Regions from separate parts of the Microcoleus sp. N3A4 genome, predicted to be linked through region 1. Evidence: riboswitches for the same ligand, from Rfam matches in the RefSeq annotation. Region 1 holds a riboswitch; each other region holds the start of a gene.

Region 1 (4,187 bases):
TCCTCATTAATGCCATAAGTCACGATTTTCTCAACACCATACTGGTCAGCTCGCACAATTAAAAACTCATTGCCCTTTCGGTAAATAGCGGCTCCATCCTGCCGATATCCCGTCCGAGGAACTCTTACAGCACCTCTAGTGTTGAAGTTGTGTGCCTTACGCAGATATTTGAGTGGATCGAATCCTTTTCTTTGTGAATGGTCTAACACACTTTGGGCCACAGTTCGATAAGTTCCTCTATCCCATTCAGACAGATATTGCTGTAGTTCGATAACTTCAGTATTGGAATAGTCTTCAAACAGTCGCTCTAAATAAGGATCAAGGGATGATTCGTCTGGCATTTTCACTCTAATTCCAGAGGATATTATTTATCATAGCTTTCCAGGAAAAAGACCGATCGCCTTTCATCTCTTAACTACCGCCCACTGAGTAATCGGTGCCAGCGGTTTCCAACCCTGAAAAGAACCGATCGCCCCTACTCGCTGAATCCCAATTCTAATTAGTTCCCCACCATAACGATCGTGCCACTGCAAAACTTTAAATTCGCTCTCAACTGTCACGGCATTCACAACTAATCGGCCGCCCTCACCTAAAGCATTCCAGCAAGTTTCCAGCACAGCTTCTGCGGTGACACCGCCACCAATGAAAATAGCATTCGGTTGAGGCAAATTTGTCAGGGCTTCCGGCGCTGATCCCGCCACGATTTCGAGTTCGGGAACGCCGAAAGTCGAGGCATTTTCGGCAATGTATTGCAGCCGAGTCGGATGGCGTTCGATCGCGATCGCCCTGCACCGAGGATGACTCCGCATCCATTCGATCGCGATCGAACCGCAGCCAGCCCCCACATCCCAAAGCAACTCTCCCGGAATCGGTGCTAACGCTGACACAGTAACGGCTCGAACCTCTCGCTTGGTAAGTTGTCCGTCGTGGCGATATGCAGCATCCGGCAAACCCGCAGTTCGGGGAAAAAGCAGGGTTTCGCGATCGGCTGCAACTGCGATCGCGATCGCGTTCAAATCAGCCAAATCCGCTGCATTCCAGGCTGCTGCTACCCCCTCGATCCGCCGTTCCGAGTTCCCTCCCATCCGCTCGAACACGGTCATCAAACTGCTGCCAAACCCCCGCTGTGTCAACAATTGGGCCACCTTTCCCGGCGTGTGTCGATCGGCGCTCAATACCAGCAAGCGCGCCCCCGGCGACAAAGCAAGGGCGATCGATGCGATCGGGCGATTTGTCAAACTGAAAGTCTCAACATCCGCCAAAGCCCAACCCAAACGGGCGCAAGCAAGACTAAAAGCCGATGCAGCGGGAATTACAGTCATTTCGGAAATAGGAATTTTGCGCGACAGCGTGACGCCGATGCCGTGACACATGGGATCGCCGCTGGCTAGCACGCACACAGACTGTCCCCGGCGGCGGATGATTCGATCGACTGTTGCTTGTATCGGCGAAGCCCAAAGCAATTGTTCGCGGGTGTCGTCGGTTGGTAGCATTGCGAGGTGACGGGCACCGCCGACAACGACTTGAGATCGATCGAGTAGACAACGGGCGATCGCACTCAATCCCGAAAGTCCGTCTTCGCCAATCCCCACCACCGAAAGCCATTTGTGCATTGCGCCCTTACTGCTAATTACTACTTATCGATTCTAAAGAATAATATCGGATTTCCATTCACAATTCTTTCTTCTACTTGCCTCATTCCGAGTCTTTCTGCGACTTTAAGCGACTCAATGTTTGGGCGATCGCAGCTTGATTTGAAAAAAAAAATTCTCTTCCTTGGCGGCAGTTTTCTTTGCCGCTAGTAATTGTACCATCTCCTTCAATCATCACAGTGTCATCCGAGTAGTATTTTTCCAAAGCTACTGATGTTTGGAATGTCTCAACAAGGTGATTGATATCTGCGAGTTTGATTTGCAATTCTTCAATTGTCATAAATAACGCGATCGCAGGTTTTATAGCCGAAGTTAGAAGTCACGCACTCTGAGAGTGATTTTGACTTTGATTATAGATTATAAAAAATTATTCAGGGATCAGCAAGACAATAAAACGAATTTCCCCCCTAACAGGCGAGCTCGCCCGGAGATTTGTTAAGAAACTCGATCGATCTGGCTGATGCCGATCGACTTGTGATAGATTTCTTAAACCTGAAAGCGGGAAAGTCCGGTGCAATTCCGGCGCTGTGCCGCAACTGTCAAAGTCAGAATGCCGATTTCAGGAGTTTACTTTAGATTCCCTGCGTCGCACGGGGAGGAGTTTCTTTGTTAGCTTTGAGTGAATTGCCGACTTGTCCTGGTTTATTTTACGGTTCCCGCGCCCGAGACGGAATATTATCGAGAATGCGGATTCCGGGGGGGATTTTAAACGCGCAGCAGTGTCGGACGATCGCGGATTTGGTCGATCGATACAGTACCGGTTGTTTGCAAGTAACGAATCGGGCGAATTTGCAAATCCGAGACTTGAATTCGCCAGTTTCTGATGAAGTTTGGCAAGATTTGCTGGAATTGGGATTGGCATCTCGCCGCGTTGAAGTTGACCCGATCCGCAATATTATGGCAAGTCCGACAGCAGGGATCGATCGACAGCAACTACTCGATACTCGCCCGCTAGTGAAAGCTTGGGATGATTACCTGCAAACACATTCCGAGTTGTCGGAACTTTCGCCTAAGTTCAGTATTGGCTTTGACGGCGGGGAATCGGTTTCGATCCGCGATTTACGCAACGATATTTTATTAGCTGCTGAAGGGCGTTCAACCAAATCAGAAATCGTTTTTCGGCTGCATTTAAACGGCGACACAGGGATTTTAATCCAAGAATCGCAATGTATTTCAGTATTAGCCGCCCTCGCTAGCGCCTATCTTGAATACACCAAAAATAGACCTCGAATTGATGGCAAAAAACCGCGTTTGCGTCACCTGCTGGCAGATTGGGGCGCTGAAAGTTATCTAGAAAGGGTACAGCAGAATTTACCATTTTTATTGCAATACACATCTTGCACCTTTCTCAAGAACAGGCAAGATGCCTGTTCCACAAACAGTGAATTTCCTTGTGGGGTGGGCATCTTGCCCGCCCGATCGATCGCCTCATCTGAAAAATCCATCCCCAATCACCAACATCTCGGCATTTACCCTCAGCAACAGTCCGGTTTCTCCTACATGGGAATTGCACTGCCCCTAGGTAAGCTAGAATCAAAACAACTGCGGAATTTGGCAAATTTAGCCCAAAATCTAGCCAGCGGTACCCTGAGACTTACGCCGTGGCAAAATCTGTTGATTTCTGACATCCCCAACTCCCAGCTTTTTGAGGTAAAACAGCAAGTAGCCGATGTGGGATTGCACTCGTCGGCGACTCGCCTAGATTCGTGCTTGGTGGCTTGTGCCGGCAGCAGCGGCTGTGCGTCGGCGGCGACAGATACTCAAAGTCACGCCTTAGCAATGGTGAGGGATTTAGCGGAAAAATTGACGATCGACCTGCCGATTAACATTCATTTCAGCGGTTGCGAAAAGTCCTGCGCCCAGCACCGGCCAATTGATATCACGCTGGTAGGAATTCAGATTGAGCGGGGACACGAGATAATCGAAGGTTACAACATTTATGCAGGTAGAAAAGATTTACCCTTCGGACGGCAAATTTTCCAGAGGGTGAGTGCGGTCGAGATGCCCGGTGCGATCGAGCGAATGTTGCGGGTGTATCAGCGGTTTCGAGAGCCTTTGGAGTCATTTGGTGAGTTTGTCGATCGGCAGGCGATCGACCAATTGCAGGAGTTGTTCAGCACCGAAAAATGGAATTTAAAGTAAAAAAATATCCCATTAAAACTGACAAATTTTAATCATTTATCTTTCTATATCTCTCGATATTTCTGCCTTCGCGCCTTCGCGGTTTATTCAAAAAATCTATTTCACAAATCAAACAAAATTCCCATAACAGTTTTAAACAATGATTGACTACATTCGAGACGGAACAGAAATCTACATCAAATCCTTTGCCACAATTCGATCCGAAACAGATTTGTCAAACTTGCCGCCCGATTTAGAATCGGTAGCCGTGCGACTAATTCACAGTTGCGGCATGACCGATATTGTTGCAGATTTAGCAGCTTCGCCCGGTGCAGCCACCTGCGGACGCCAAGCCCTCTCAGCAGGTGCGCCGATTCTCTGCGATGCCCGGATGGTGGCCGAAGGCATCACTCG
Region 2 (4,187 bases), on a different contig from region 1:
GTATCCACATCACAAACCACAACTCCCCGTCCAAAAGACAGAAATCCCTTCCATCCTGTATAACCGATCGTCAGCAGATTTGTGTGAATGAAGCCATGTTGCCAGTAGCCAAAGTTTCCCTGCCAGATGCTATTTTCCGGTCGCATTTACTTCCTCCCGCAGCGTTTTGGCAGCTTCCACCATATTTTTCAGTGCCGGAATTACTTCTTCCCAACGCCGTGTTTTCAGGCCGCAATCGGGATTCACCCAAATTTGCTGCACAAGTAAATTGGCAATTCCAGTTCGCAACTGCTGCAAAATCTGTTCTGTTGTTGGCACGACTGGACTGTGGATGTCATACACGCCGTTACCCACTTGATAGGTGTAGCCTGCGGCGATGATTTCATGCAGCGTTTGGTTGTTGCTGCGACTATTTTCAATCGAAATCACATCGGCATCTAACCGTTCAATGTCTTTGATAATGTCGCCGAATTCGCAGTAGCACATATGCGTGTGAATTTGAGTTTGGGGATGAGCGACTGCGGTTGCCAAACGAAACGCATCTACTGCCCAAGACAGGTATTCACTCCAGCGTTCTACCTTCAGAGGTAAACCTTCGCGTAATGCGGGTTCATCTACTTGAATTATCCTCGCTCCTGCTGCTTCTAAGTCTGCCACTTCATCGCGCAAGGCCAGCGCAATTTGAAACGCTTGTTCCTGTCGAGAAATATCGGTGCGCGGATATGACCAATTTAAAATTGTTACGGGAGCTGTTAGCATTCCCTTAACTGGTTTTTGCGTCAATGATTGCGCTACTTTAAACTCGCGTACCGTCATTGGGGCAGTGCGAACGACATCACCGTAAATAATCGGCGGACGCACGTACCGACTGCCATAGCTTTGCACCCAGCCATTTTGCGTGAAGGCAAATCCATCTAACTGTTGTCCAAAGTATTCCACCATATCGGTGCGTTCAAATTCGCCATGCACTAGCACATCCAGCCCAATTTCTTCTTGGAGTTTAATGCTGTCGGCAATCTCAGTATCGATCGCTGCTTCATACTCTGGCTGACTCAATTCACCCTTTTTATACCGTACTCGCAGTTGTCGCACTTCTGATGTTTGAGGAAATGAGCCGATCGTTGTGGTGGGAAAAATGGGCAGAGAAATCTGTTTTGACAGCCGCAAACCGTAGGATAATTCCCGTAGAAAGTCATTTGTCGTAATGCTTTTCATGCGTGACTGCACGGCAGGATTGGCTGGACTAAATTGCTCGAATTTTGTCCAGGCATCGGTAATCTTGGCGCGATCGCTCTCAGTTTCTTCTCCTGCTAAACAGCGTGCCAAAAACTTCACCGCTTGCAGTTTTTGTTCGGCAAAACTCAACACATTGCGGAGAGGTTCTGGCAACTTTGTTTCCCGTTTGGAATCGTAGGGAACAAACTGCAATGATGCCGACGGCTGAATGACGATATTAGGCGTAATTCTTTGAATGTCTTGCAGCACTGGCAGCAATTTTTCTGGACGGATTTGCCAGATGTTGCGGGCATCCACAATGCCAACACCCAGATGCTTATCTGGGGGAAATCCATATTGCTTGAGTAAATCTAAATTGCGTCCGCGAGTGAAGTCTAAACTAATCGCGCTAACAGGCAATGCCATCACCCAAGAATAAGTTTCACCCAAGTCATCAAAGTAAGTGACAAGATGCAGCGGTAAATCGAATTTAGCAAAGGCTTGATAAGCAGTTTGATAGTGTGCTTTGAAATTGTTTGCATCTCCCAGAACTAAGGCAGGTTCATGTATCTGCACTTCGGCAACGCCAAGGGCTTTTAATTGCGTCAAGAGTTCGATGTAGCGCGGCAGCAATTGCGCTAGAGAATCGTCCATTGCGCCATCTAACCGACTCAACCGCAGTAGGGTACAGGGGCCAAGAACGATCGGCACTGCCCGCTCCCCTAACGTCGCTTTTGCCCGCTGCACCGTCTCCAGAAAATCGCTGAAATCTGCTGGTTGCAGTTGGGTCGGAATTTCTGGGACGAGGTAGTGATAGTTGCTATCAAACCATTTGGTCATCTCTAGGGCCGGAATTCCTGCTTTGCCCCGTGCCATTGCAAAGTATCGATCGAGTCCTGATAACCCCTGAAAGCGTTTGGGAATTAGACCTAAACGAATTGTCCAGTCAAGCACGCGATCGTAGAGTGTGGTATCGCCTGCACCGATGCGATCGATGCCTGTCTGTAGCTGTGTTTTCCAATTTTCTATTTCTACAGTTTGAACAGTGGACAGTAAAGTATCTGCCTCTAATTTGCCACTCCAAAAACCTTCCAAAGCTTTCTTAACTTCACGGTTTTTACCAATGCGGGGATATCCAAGAGTTGCCGTTAAAATTGACATAATTGCTCCTAAGTTGGGGTTGTCAATTGATTCATCAGTCCATAGAAACTCTGTCGGAAACCAAGAGGTATCCGATGCCGAATTTTCGACAGCAATGCCATTAGATTGCAGGGCGCATCAAAGGCAAAACCATCTGAATTTCCAACAAAGCTATAAAAAAGCTGTTAGAAATTACAGCAGGCAAATGCCCAGCAAGATTCCTTGCATCTGAAACTAGATAATGCTGTTCATGCTAGTTTTTCAAACTTGCTATCTCGCCCTAGAAACCAATTCCACCACAGGTTTCTCGCGGGTTAAGGAGTATAATCGCCGATCGCGCAGCGTCTCTGAAAGAGAATCGAATTGAAAACAAAATGCTGAATACATCCGTACCTCGCAGATGGGTTAAATGAAACGATACAATCGGCGGGCATCCTGACTAAGAAACGATTGTACGCTTCATCACAGTTGCGGGACAGCGCCGGGTTCGCACCGGACTTTCCCCGTTTCCTCTAGTGGGTGATCTCCACCAGAACCGATTACTTCTGACAATACCACATTTCCGAAAATTTGCAACCCCTCCGACAAATAGCGCGATGTAGAGTTTTTCGATCGTCGGCTGTTCATCTGTTCCCACGGTCGCCACCTTCTGGTAAATGGGTTATTGTAGTTAACGAGTTCGATCGTTCCGCAAATCTCAACGGAGGACATATCGCGCTTTATTTTTAAAATCAAGTGGTGTAATCTAGTGAATTTGCAAAAAATCTGGCTAAAATATCGAGTTTTTCAGGCAGTTATATTCTTAGGATTGGGTTTGCTATTAACGATCGCCCTTTCGCTTTCTTTTGGTGCGGTGCCGATGAGTGCCGATCAATTGTGGCAAGCATTTCTGCACCGAGGCGATGCTGTCAATCAAACTATTTTCTGGGAATTGCGTTTGCCCAGAGTTGCTGCATCGCTGACAGTTGGTGCGGCGTTGGGAATGTCGGGGGCTTTGCTGCAAGGGTTGCTCCGCAACGGTTTAGCCGATCCTTTTGTATTAGGAATTTCGGCGGGTGCAGGGTTGGTTGCGATTACCATGCTGACTTTGGGAATATTTCAAACTTGGGTGCCTTTGGCGGCTTGGATTGGTGCTATTTTAACTTCGATGCTGGTCTACTTTTTGGGAAAAACTAAAACGGGGATTTCTGTGGAACGTTTGGTTTTAGCTGGTGTGGCTGTGAGTTCTCTGTTTGGGGCAATACAAACTACACTGCTGCTGTTAGCTGAAGACAGCCGCTTGCAAGCTGCTTTGAATTGGTTGATAGGCAGTTTGAACGGTCGCGGTTGGTCGGATTTGCAGGTGGCTGCACCTTATATTGTGGCTGCTTTGCTGTTAGGATGTTTTTTGGGGCGATCGATAAATTTGCTGGCTTTGGGCGACGATTTAGCTGTTGGTTTGGGGGTTTCGCTGGTGCGATCGCGCTTGTTGATTGGGGGTGTTGCTACTTTGCTAGCTGCGAGTGCTGTCAGCATCGGCGGATTGATTGGTTTTGTGGGATTGGTTGTGCCTCACGGGGTGCGTTTGTTGGTTGGTAATGATTATCGGTTTGTGTTGCCGCTGAGTGCGATCGGCGGTGCTTGGGTGTTGACTTTTGCTGATTTTTTGGCTCGTTTGGGTGCGGTAGAATTGCCTGTGGGTACGGTTACGGCTTTGTTGGGTTCTCCGCTGTTTGTCTGGCTGCTTTATCGGCGTTCTAGTTATTAGTCATTAGTCATTAGTCATTAGTTATTAGTCATTAGTCAGTTGGCAGTTGTCAGTTGTTAGTTGTCAGTTGTCAGTAAATTTTCCA
Region 3 (4,187 bases), on a different contig from region 1:
ACTGTTTGCTTTCTCGCCAATACCCGGGATGCCTCCGCGTACATCAAAATGATAGCTAAATGTTGCAAGTGCCTCATTAGCAGGTACGCCACCAAACAGCATTTGTGCGCCGGTTAAAGGTTCTACAACTCCCGTTACATTGCCAGCGTGTCTGATATAAAGTTCTGATGCAGAAGTAACAGAAGTAGCCCCCAAACTCCTCAGCCAAGTGGCAACAAATAACATCTCTCTTTGCATATTAGCCGTGGGTTTGCTCCCGCTTCTCGCTAAGGCTTCTGCTTCGCTGGCGGTGACTGCAAATAAAAGCGCATTCCACGAAAGTCTTTCATTTGGAAGTATTGCTATATTTCCCTCATCTAAAATTACGCCCGTTTGAGGCAAAGATAGCTTTCTTCCTCTAAAGGAGTGATAAGCTGCAGACAGAGCCGGCGAGCGAACATCGATGTAATCGTTACCCGCCCACAGAGTTTTGAGATTGCCTCTAGTGTCGATCATTTCCAGCCGGAGTTCTTGTGCTAGTTTGACATCCTTGCCTGCAGCGTACAGCAAAAAATTTTGACTTTCAGAATCGGCGAGGTTTGTGAAGCGTTTTAGATAAATGTAATCGAGTTCTTTCAGTCTTCTTGCAGTAAGTCCTTGGGTTTCAAAAACGAGGGTGACTGGAAGTTCTGAGTTAGGCAGACCAAATGTTTCAAATCCCTGCTGCTTTCTCACGCCGGCAGCTTGAGCTAATTCGGCATTGACAGTGGCATCAATAAATTGCTTGCCGGCATAAACTGCGCCTTTAGAGGTGGTTATACTGGCAATTTTTTGGCCTTCTTTACTGACTGATTGAATTTCTACTTTGCTGAGGAGAGCGACTCCAGCTTGTAACAGCATTTCTTTTAGCGCTGCACTGGCTTTGCGGGGGTCAAGTGCAATTGCGGTGACACCGGATTTTTGCAGGAACTCTTTATAGATTGCCGCTGGTGAACCAAAGGTATCTAAATTTAAAGATTTTTGAAGTTCTTGACTAATCTGACTTCTATCTAAATAAGCAAGACCGCCTCTTGCCAAATGCCCGCCAATCCCTTCTTGCAAGCTTCCTTTAGACATCAGCATAACTCGCGGATAACGCTTTGTCCGGCGACGATATTCTCTGGCAGCCGAGATAACAGCTAAAACTCCTGGAACTTCATCACCAAAGCCGATGACATCGTAAGAACGCAAATCCGTGACCATTATTTAATAACCTCTCCCGATCGTCATTTTTTCGAGCTGGATCTCAATGTTTGCCGTCAAACTCTCTGTTGGTTCCAAATTTAGCTGCATCTTTGGTGATTTTTGCGATAAATATTCACACATTCTTGGATGTAGAAATCGGGTTTTTTCCCGGAAATCCTTCGTTGAGGGCGATCGATCTCGGTTGAAAAACCCGGTTTCTGAGCGTCCAGAGTCGGTCAGTCTGGTGCTCTTGATTGCCATCAGGTCAGATTATCGGGATCTATCCCCAACTCTCGCAATCGCTGAGCTAGTCGATCGGAACGTTCAGCCAATCGATCGGCGCGCTGGGCTTCCTGTTGGGCGCGCTGCGATTCCTGTTGGGCGCGCTGGGCTTCCTGTTGGACACGTTCCGCTGATTGTTTTACCTGTTCTTCAGGTGTCAGATAGCGTTTGCCATCGGCATCATACCAATACAACCACTCCCTTGTCACCCCAGAATAATTTCCCCTTTCACAACCAATCCCCAAACCAATTTCTGGCATCCAAACTGGATGTCCTGGCTGTAATTCATACTTCCCATTGACTAACTTGTGTACTTCTAAATGAGGTTTACGGCGACGGCGGGAAGAATAAATGACGTAATAAAGTACGCCTAAAGCTTGATATTCCTCCAACTTTGTGCTGTATTCCTTGCGATAAGTTGGGGAAACTACTTCCAGCACAAAAGTCGGCAAAACATTTTCATCCCACAGCACGTAACTGGGACGCAATTCTTCATCATAAAACCTTTCTACACCTAAACTTAAGAAAGCATCTGGCACAATGTGAGGTTTATCGGGGTGATAATAGATACCCATATCTATGCCAAAAAACCAGTCCATGCGTTCTGACCAAAGTATCAGCAAGATTGCCTTTAGCAATCCCGGTATTAATTCTTGCAGTTCGTTATCCACAGGTGTTTCATCGGAGTCTGGTAGTTCATCGGCTGAGGGCCAGTGCCTCGGAAATTTGTAATCTAACATGGCGGCTTTCCTCAAAAATCACTAATATTATACCGTTGATTTGTTTGGCGATAGTATTTATTGAACGAACCGCGAAGACGCGAAGGAAGAGAAGAGAAGACGATCGGTAATTTTGATTTAGTTAATCTGAAGTAATTTTTGTAAAATATTTGCTGAGACTTACGCGATCGACTATACTAAGCCTAACGATTCGGTTCTAATGGGGAGCAGCCATTAGAGGAAACGGGGAAAGTTCGGTGCAAGTCCGGCGCTGTCCCGCAACTGTAATGAAGGTGATGTCGCTTTCTGAGTCAGGATGCCCGCCGATGTGTTGGTTTACATTGTCTCATCTGCGAGGTTCAGCATGAAGGCCGGAAATCGGAAATTGGTCAGCTTGGGATTGATGGCTGGCTTGAGTTGTTATATTGTCTTGGGCTCGGCAACGCCCGCCGCAGCTATGCACATTTCGGAAGGTTTTTTGCCGGTGCAATGGGCTGCGTTTTGGTGGATTGTGGCGCTGCCTTTTTTTGCCTTTGGGTTGCGTGCGATCGCCCGCATCACCAAAGAACACCCGGAACTTAAACTGCTGTTAGCTTTAGCCGGTGCGTTTACTTTTGTACTTTCTGCTTTAAAAATTCCATCGGTAACGGGGAGTTGTTCTCACCCAACGGGTACGGGTTTGGGTGCGATTTTATTCGGCCCTTCGGTGATGGCGGTACTCGGTGCTTTAGTGCTGCTTTTTCAAACGTTACTGTTAGCTCACGGCGGGCTGACAACGCTGGGAGCTAATATGTTTTCGATGGCGATAGTTGGCCCGTTTGCTGCCTATTTTATCTATCAATTGCTGATGCGAACTGGCAGGCAACGGGCGGCAATTTTTTGTGCAGCAGCTTTTGCAGATTTGCTGACTTACGTGGTTACTTCGATTCAATTAGCGTTAGCTTTTCCCGCAGCCAGCGGCGGTTTTATGGCTTCGTTTCTCAAGTTTGCTGGTATCTTTGCAATTACTCAAGTACCCCTTGCTATTAGTGAGGGATTGCTGACTGTATTAGTCTGGAATTGGCTGCATTCTTACGGGAAGCCGGAGTTAGAAACTTTGAAACTATTGAGACAGGAGTCATAAGCCATGAGTCAAAAAAACACAAGAAATCAGCAAGCTACTTCACAACAAAATTGGATGTTGGTAATTGCTGTGATCGCGCTTGCCGTTATTCCCCTAGTTTTTGTCCGGGGTGAATACGGCGGATCGGATGGGGAAGCACAGAAAGCGATTACGGAAATTCAACCGGACTATCAACCTTGGTTCAATCACTTATTTGAGCCTGCTAGCGGAGAAATTGAAAGTTTGCTGTTTGCGACTCAAGCGGCGCTAGGATCGGGCGTAATTGGCTACGCGATCGGGCTGTACAAGGGGCGATCGCAGCGACAAAAATCTGATGATGAATAGCCGTCGGAATGAACCATCAGATTGACAGTCTGGCTTATACAAATCGCTTGCGCGGGTTGCCGCCAACCCACAAATTATCCTTTGCGATCGCCCTGTTAATTCTTTCTCTGGTTTCTCCTGCGATCGTCCAATTGTCGATCGCCCTTTGGTTGGCTGTCTGGATCGTCATCTATGCGGGTATTCCGGGGGAACTGTATTTGCGGTTGCTGTCGCTACCGTTGATGTTTTTGCTGACAAGTTTGCCTGCTTTGGCGATGAGTGCGGTGGCGGGCGATCGTATTCCCGCAATTCAGTGGGATATCTGGCAAGGTTGGGGGATTAGCACCGGCACTTTTTATCTGTATGTGAGCCGCACTGGGATATACCAAGTGAGCTTGCTATTTGCCCGCGCCTTCGCATCGACAAGCTGTATGTATTTCATCCTCTTGACGGTTCCATTTACCGAAATCTTGCAGATTCTCAGACAATTACGCTGTCCAGAGTTAGTCACAGAACTGCTATTACTAATGTATCGGTTTATTTTTAGCTTATTGGCG
Region 4 (4,187 bases), on a different contig from region 1:
CTACAAGAATGACTGTATTTTAACAGAGTCGAGTTCCCGACCGATAAACACTAATTTGGTTTGCCGGATCTCCGAAGGTTGCCAAGGGCGATCGTAAAAATGTTCGATCCGCGAACCCACACCTTGCAACACCATCCTCATCGGTTTCTTGGGAACCGCCACAAACCCTTTAATCCGATAGATTTCCTCCTGCTGCATCAAGGATTGCAGTTTTTTCACCAAAGCTTCAGGTTCAAATTCGCGATCGGCAATAAAGAAAGTCGAGTTAATATCATCATCGTGCTCGTGTTCCTCCTCAGTGTCATGGTGACTCGGGCGAGACTCCAAATCATCCTCAACCGCCGCATTAAATCCCAACAGCACATCGGGGTTAATTTCGCCACCTTTGCAGGGCACAATTTTCACACTCGGACGCAATTCTTGTTGCAACCAGGTTTGGACTTTCTGGTGAGTTTCAGCATCTACGCGATCGACCTTCGTTAAAAGTACCATATCGGCACAGGCTAACTGGTCTTCAAACAATTCCTCGATCGGAGTTTCGTGATCTAAACTAGAATCAGCTTGCCGCTGTGCCATCAAAGCATCGATATCACCGACAAAAGTACCGCTAGCAACAGCTTCGCAATCGACAACAGCAACAACACCGTCTACAGTAGCACCCGTGCGAATTTCCGGCCAGCGAAAAGCTTGAATCAAAGGTTTAGGAAGTGCGAGACCAGAAGTCTCAATTAAGATACAATCAATTTGCTCTCGGCGCTTCAACAATTCCTGCATAGTCGGCAAGAATTCCTCTTGAACAGTGCAGCAAAGACAACCATTTGTTAGTTCTACAATATTGCTGCTGACATTTTCTTCTTCGTCGCAAACTTGGCAATCGCGCAGCAGTTCTCCGTCAATTCCAATTTCGCCAAATTCGTTAACCATAACAGCAATTCGGCGACCTTGATTATTTTGCAATAAGTGACGAATTAGGGTAGTTTTGCCGCTACCGAGAAAGCCGGTAATGACTGTAACAGGAATTTTGTGCATTGATGATTTTGTGCTTATTTGGTGATGGGATATCTCGTTCCCAGGCTCTCTCTGCCTGGGAATACCGATCTAGAGGCTCTGCCTCGCTGGAATAAAAGATCGCTTTTAAAACGAGGCAGAGCCTCGGCGTATGCGTTACCAGGCAAAGCCTAGGAACGAGAAGGAAAAAACTAAAGTCCCTACTACAAACCTATCTAATTTCCCAGCGGCGGAATCTTCGCCAAAATGCCTTTTTTCAGAGCTTGAGGACGCTCAGACCAAGGCAACAAACCGTCCGATTTAGCATAGTATTGACCCGCGCATTCGAGTACAGCTTCCGCACTTTCCGGTTCATTTGCAGGCAAATCGCCAAACAGATAAGTGTACTTTCCAACAGCAGCAAAAGACACCGCACAAGAGCGACTGCAAGCACTCATGCACTCAACTTCCCGAATATCAAACTCATCGCAAAATTCCCAATCTTTAGCGAGTTTCGATAAGTCTTCCATAAATTGTTGACCGCCGCTTTTGCCTTCGCGCTTGCCGTTTTTCCAAACACTAGCGCAAGCAGTGCAAACAAACAGACTGTGCTTTGTGGGTACAGCCGCATTAATTCCATCCATCATCCGTACCTCGCAGATGCGTTCAAAAGTGAGTTAGATATCGGCGGGCATTCTGACTTGAGAAACCACAAGGGTTTCATTACAGTTGCGGGACAGCGCCGGACTTGCACCGAACTTTCCCCGTTTCCTCTAGCGGCTGCTCCCCGCTAGAACCGATCGCGAAATCACATCATACCGCACTTGCCACCAATCAATTTTAGATTTTAGATTTTAGATTTTAGATTTCTGATTAGAGAAAGCGACCCCAGGGATAAATCTGGGGCTGGTTTAGTAGTTTGTAGGGTGCGCCACAAGCACCCTACAGATTACAAATTATGCAGTTTCGTGCTGTTTGCGCCATGCCGGATGCCACAGCAATTCAGCAGTCGATCGCTTCTCGACCATTTCAGGAGTAATCATACAGTGAGCCACATCCTTGCGAGAAGGCAATTCGTACATCACATCTAGCATTAACTCCTCTAAAATGCTGCGGAGAGCTCTCGCGCCAGTTTTGCGGCGGTAGGCTTCCTGGGCGATCGCCCGCAGCGCTTCCGGCTGGAATTCCAACTCCACGCTGTCCATTTTCAACAGCTTTTGATACTGCTTCACCAGCGCATTTCGGGGCTCGGTCAATATTTGCATCAAAGCTGCTTCATCCAGCGGCGAAATCACCGTCACCACCGGAATCCGCCCGACAAACTCAGGAATCAAACCAAACTTGACTAAATCGTCGGGCTGTACCTGCTGCAAAATATCAGCAGCCCGCTTATCCTTGGCCGGCAAAGTTGAGTTACTGTCGCTTTCTGTTGGCTGAATAAAGCCTAAAGATTTTTTACCCAAACGCTGTTCAACTATTTTTTCTAAACCGACAAAAGCACCGCCGCAAATAAATAGAATCTTGCTCGTGTCAACTTGAATAAAATCTTGGTAAGGATGTTTGCGGCCGCCTTGCGGGGGCACGTTAACCACCGTTCCTTCCAACATTTTTAGCAGGGCTTGCTGCACTCCTTCTCCCGATACATCCCTTGTGATCGAAGTGTTTTCGCTTTTGCGAGCAATCTTGTCAATTTCATCAATATAAATAATGCCGCGCTGCGCCGATTCGACATCAAAATCCGACATTTGCAGAAGCCGCAGCAAAATATTTTCTACATCGTCGCCGACATATCCAGCTTCTGTCAGCGTCGTCGCATCGGCTACCGCAAAGGGGACTTCGAGCATTTGCGCCAAACTTTGCGCTAACAAAGTTTTGCCACAACCTGTCGGCCCAACTAGCAGGATGTTGGATTTTTGCAGTTCTACATCGCTGTCAGCAGAAGACTTGTCGCTATCTTTAGCTTGGTCAACGCTCAAGCGCTTGTAGTGGTTGTAAACTGCTACAGAAAGGACTTTTTTTGCTGAATGCTGGCCGATGACGTGGTTGTCTAAATGCTGCTTAATTTCTGTCGGTTTCGGAATTTGAGCTAAAACGATTTTCGATTTGTTCGATCGACCTTGACGCCGCGTTCCTTGTCCCTGAGACTCTCGCACCTCTGATTGGGGAATCTGTTGACCAATTGTTTTGCTGGAGTCAAAAAACTCTTCTTCTAAAATTTCATTGCACAGTTCCACGCATTCATCGCAAATGTAGACGCCGGGCCCAGCTATTAACTTGCGGACGTACTCCTGCGACTTGCCGCAAAATGAGCATCTGAGATGGGAGTCATATTTTGACATATTTGCCTCTTACTTTACGGTTGCGGTTGCTTTCTTTGACTGGGGAAGTTGCCGCGCGATCGATCTTAGCCTTACCCTAGAAAGGTTTCCCGCGGACACCAAAACCAGTCAAGCTTCGCCGACTCTATTTCTAAGTTAACACTTGTGAGGCATTAGTGATTAGTCATCAGTCATTCGACCGATTAAAATATTTTAATTTTCACCGGCCGAGTTTAGCGACACTTGCTTACCATTTTTTGTAGGCTAAAAATTTCCCCGACATAATTAATTTCACTCGATCGCCTTTTGGGTCTGCTTCTTTCTCGACATCCAAAGTAAAGTCTACCGCGCTCATAATCCCGTCACCAAATTTTTCATGTATCACTGCTTTGAGCGGCATCCCGTAAACCTGCATAATTTCATAGAACCGATAAATCAGAGGGTCAACTGGAACTGAGGGATCCAAAGAACCTTTTAACGGAGGTTCGCAGAGAACCGCAACCGTCTCGCCATCTAGTCCCAAAGCCGAGACAATTTTCTCTGCTTCCTCTTCAGATGCGGTTGCTTGACGGTAAATAACCGCGGCAATCCAAACTTCGTCGCGCCCCAAAAGTTTTTCCAAATCTGCAAAACTAATTCCCTTAGCTTTTTTAGCAGCCAAAAGCTTTTCTGTAATTTGTGAAATTGCCATTAAATATGCTCCTACTCACTGCTGTGTTAGATGTGAAATTTGTCTCACATTTTGGTGATTTTGTCAATACCAAGCTGAGAAAAAAAACAGAATCGATCGCTCGGAACTTCAGCAAAAGCTGGTCTCCTCAACTTCGACAACTCATATCGTTTCCAGTTGCATGGGTATTGTTCAAATGTCCAAACAGTCAA

Evidence for each region. A riboswitch is a leader RNA that binds a small molecule or an ion and turns the genes downstream of it on or off. The one in region 1 is predicted to bind cobalamin.
Region 2: linked by a shared signal. The riboswitch ahead of metE (5-methyltetrahydropteroyltriglutamate--homocysteine S-methyltransferase) and the one ahead of cobG (precorrin-3B synthase) in region 1 are both predicted to bind cobalamin.
Region 3: linked by a shared signal. The riboswitch ahead of QUA56_RS19000 (energy-coupling factor ABC transporter permease) and the one ahead of cobG (precorrin-3B synthase) in region 1 are both predicted to bind cobalamin.
Region 4: linked by a shared signal. The riboswitch ahead of QUA56_RS23950 (DUF1636 domain-containing protein) and the one ahead of cobG (precorrin-3B synthase) in region 1 are both predicted to bind cobalamin.

The regions. Positions count from the first base shown of each region.
Region 1 is NZ_JAUBRJ010000021.1:106,224-110,410, forward strand. It holds gene QUA56_RS14860 (hypothetical protein) at 1-341, opposite strand, end outside; gene cbiE (precorrin-6y C5,15-methyltransferase (decarboxylating) subunit CbiE) at 405-1,613, opposite strand; gene QUA56_RS14870 (hypothetical protein) at 1,696-1,932, opposite strand; adenosylcobalamin-variant (AdoCbl-variant) riboswitch at 2,137-2,216, shown strand; gene cobG (precorrin-3B synthase) at 2,259-3,794, shown strand; gene QUA56_RS14880 (precorrin-8X methylmutase) at 3,934-4,187, shown strand, end outside.
Region 2 is NZ_JAUBRJ010000009.1:33,160-37,346, reverse strand. It holds gene QUA56_RS07690 (hypothetical protein) at 1-146, opposite strand, end outside; gene metE (5-methyltetrahydropteroyltriglutamate--homocysteine S-methyltransferase) at 130-2,376, opposite strand; cobalamin riboswitch at 2,764-2,910, opposite strand; gene QUA56_RS07680 (iron ABC transporter permease) at 3,104-4,102, shown strand.
Region 3 is NZ_JAUBRJ010000032.1:14,510-18,696, reverse strand. It holds gene QUA56_RS19015 (FAD-dependent oxidoreductase) at 1-1,221, opposite strand, end outside; gene QUA56_RS19010 (hypothetical protein) at 1,272-1,409, shown strand; gene QUA56_RS19005 (Uma2 family endonuclease) at 1,464-2,225, opposite strand; cobalamin riboswitch at 2,400-2,546, shown strand; gene QUA56_RS19000 (energy-coupling factor ABC transporter permease) at 2,569-3,327, shown strand; gene QUA56_RS18995 (energy-coupling factor ABC transporter substrate-binding protein) at 3,331-3,651, shown strand; gene cbiQ (cobalt ECF transporter T component CbiQ) at 3,660-4,187, shown strand, end outside.
Region 4 is NZ_JAUBRJ010000047.1:48,258-52,444, forward strand. It holds gene cobW (cobalamin biosynthesis protein CobW) at 1-1,029, opposite strand; gene QUA56_RS23950 (DUF1636 domain-containing protein) at 1,224-1,634, opposite strand; cobalamin riboswitch at 1,657-1,803, opposite strand; gene clpX (ATP-dependent protease ATP-binding subunit ClpX) at 1,944-3,326, opposite strand; gene cynS (cyanase) at 3,553-3,996, opposite strand.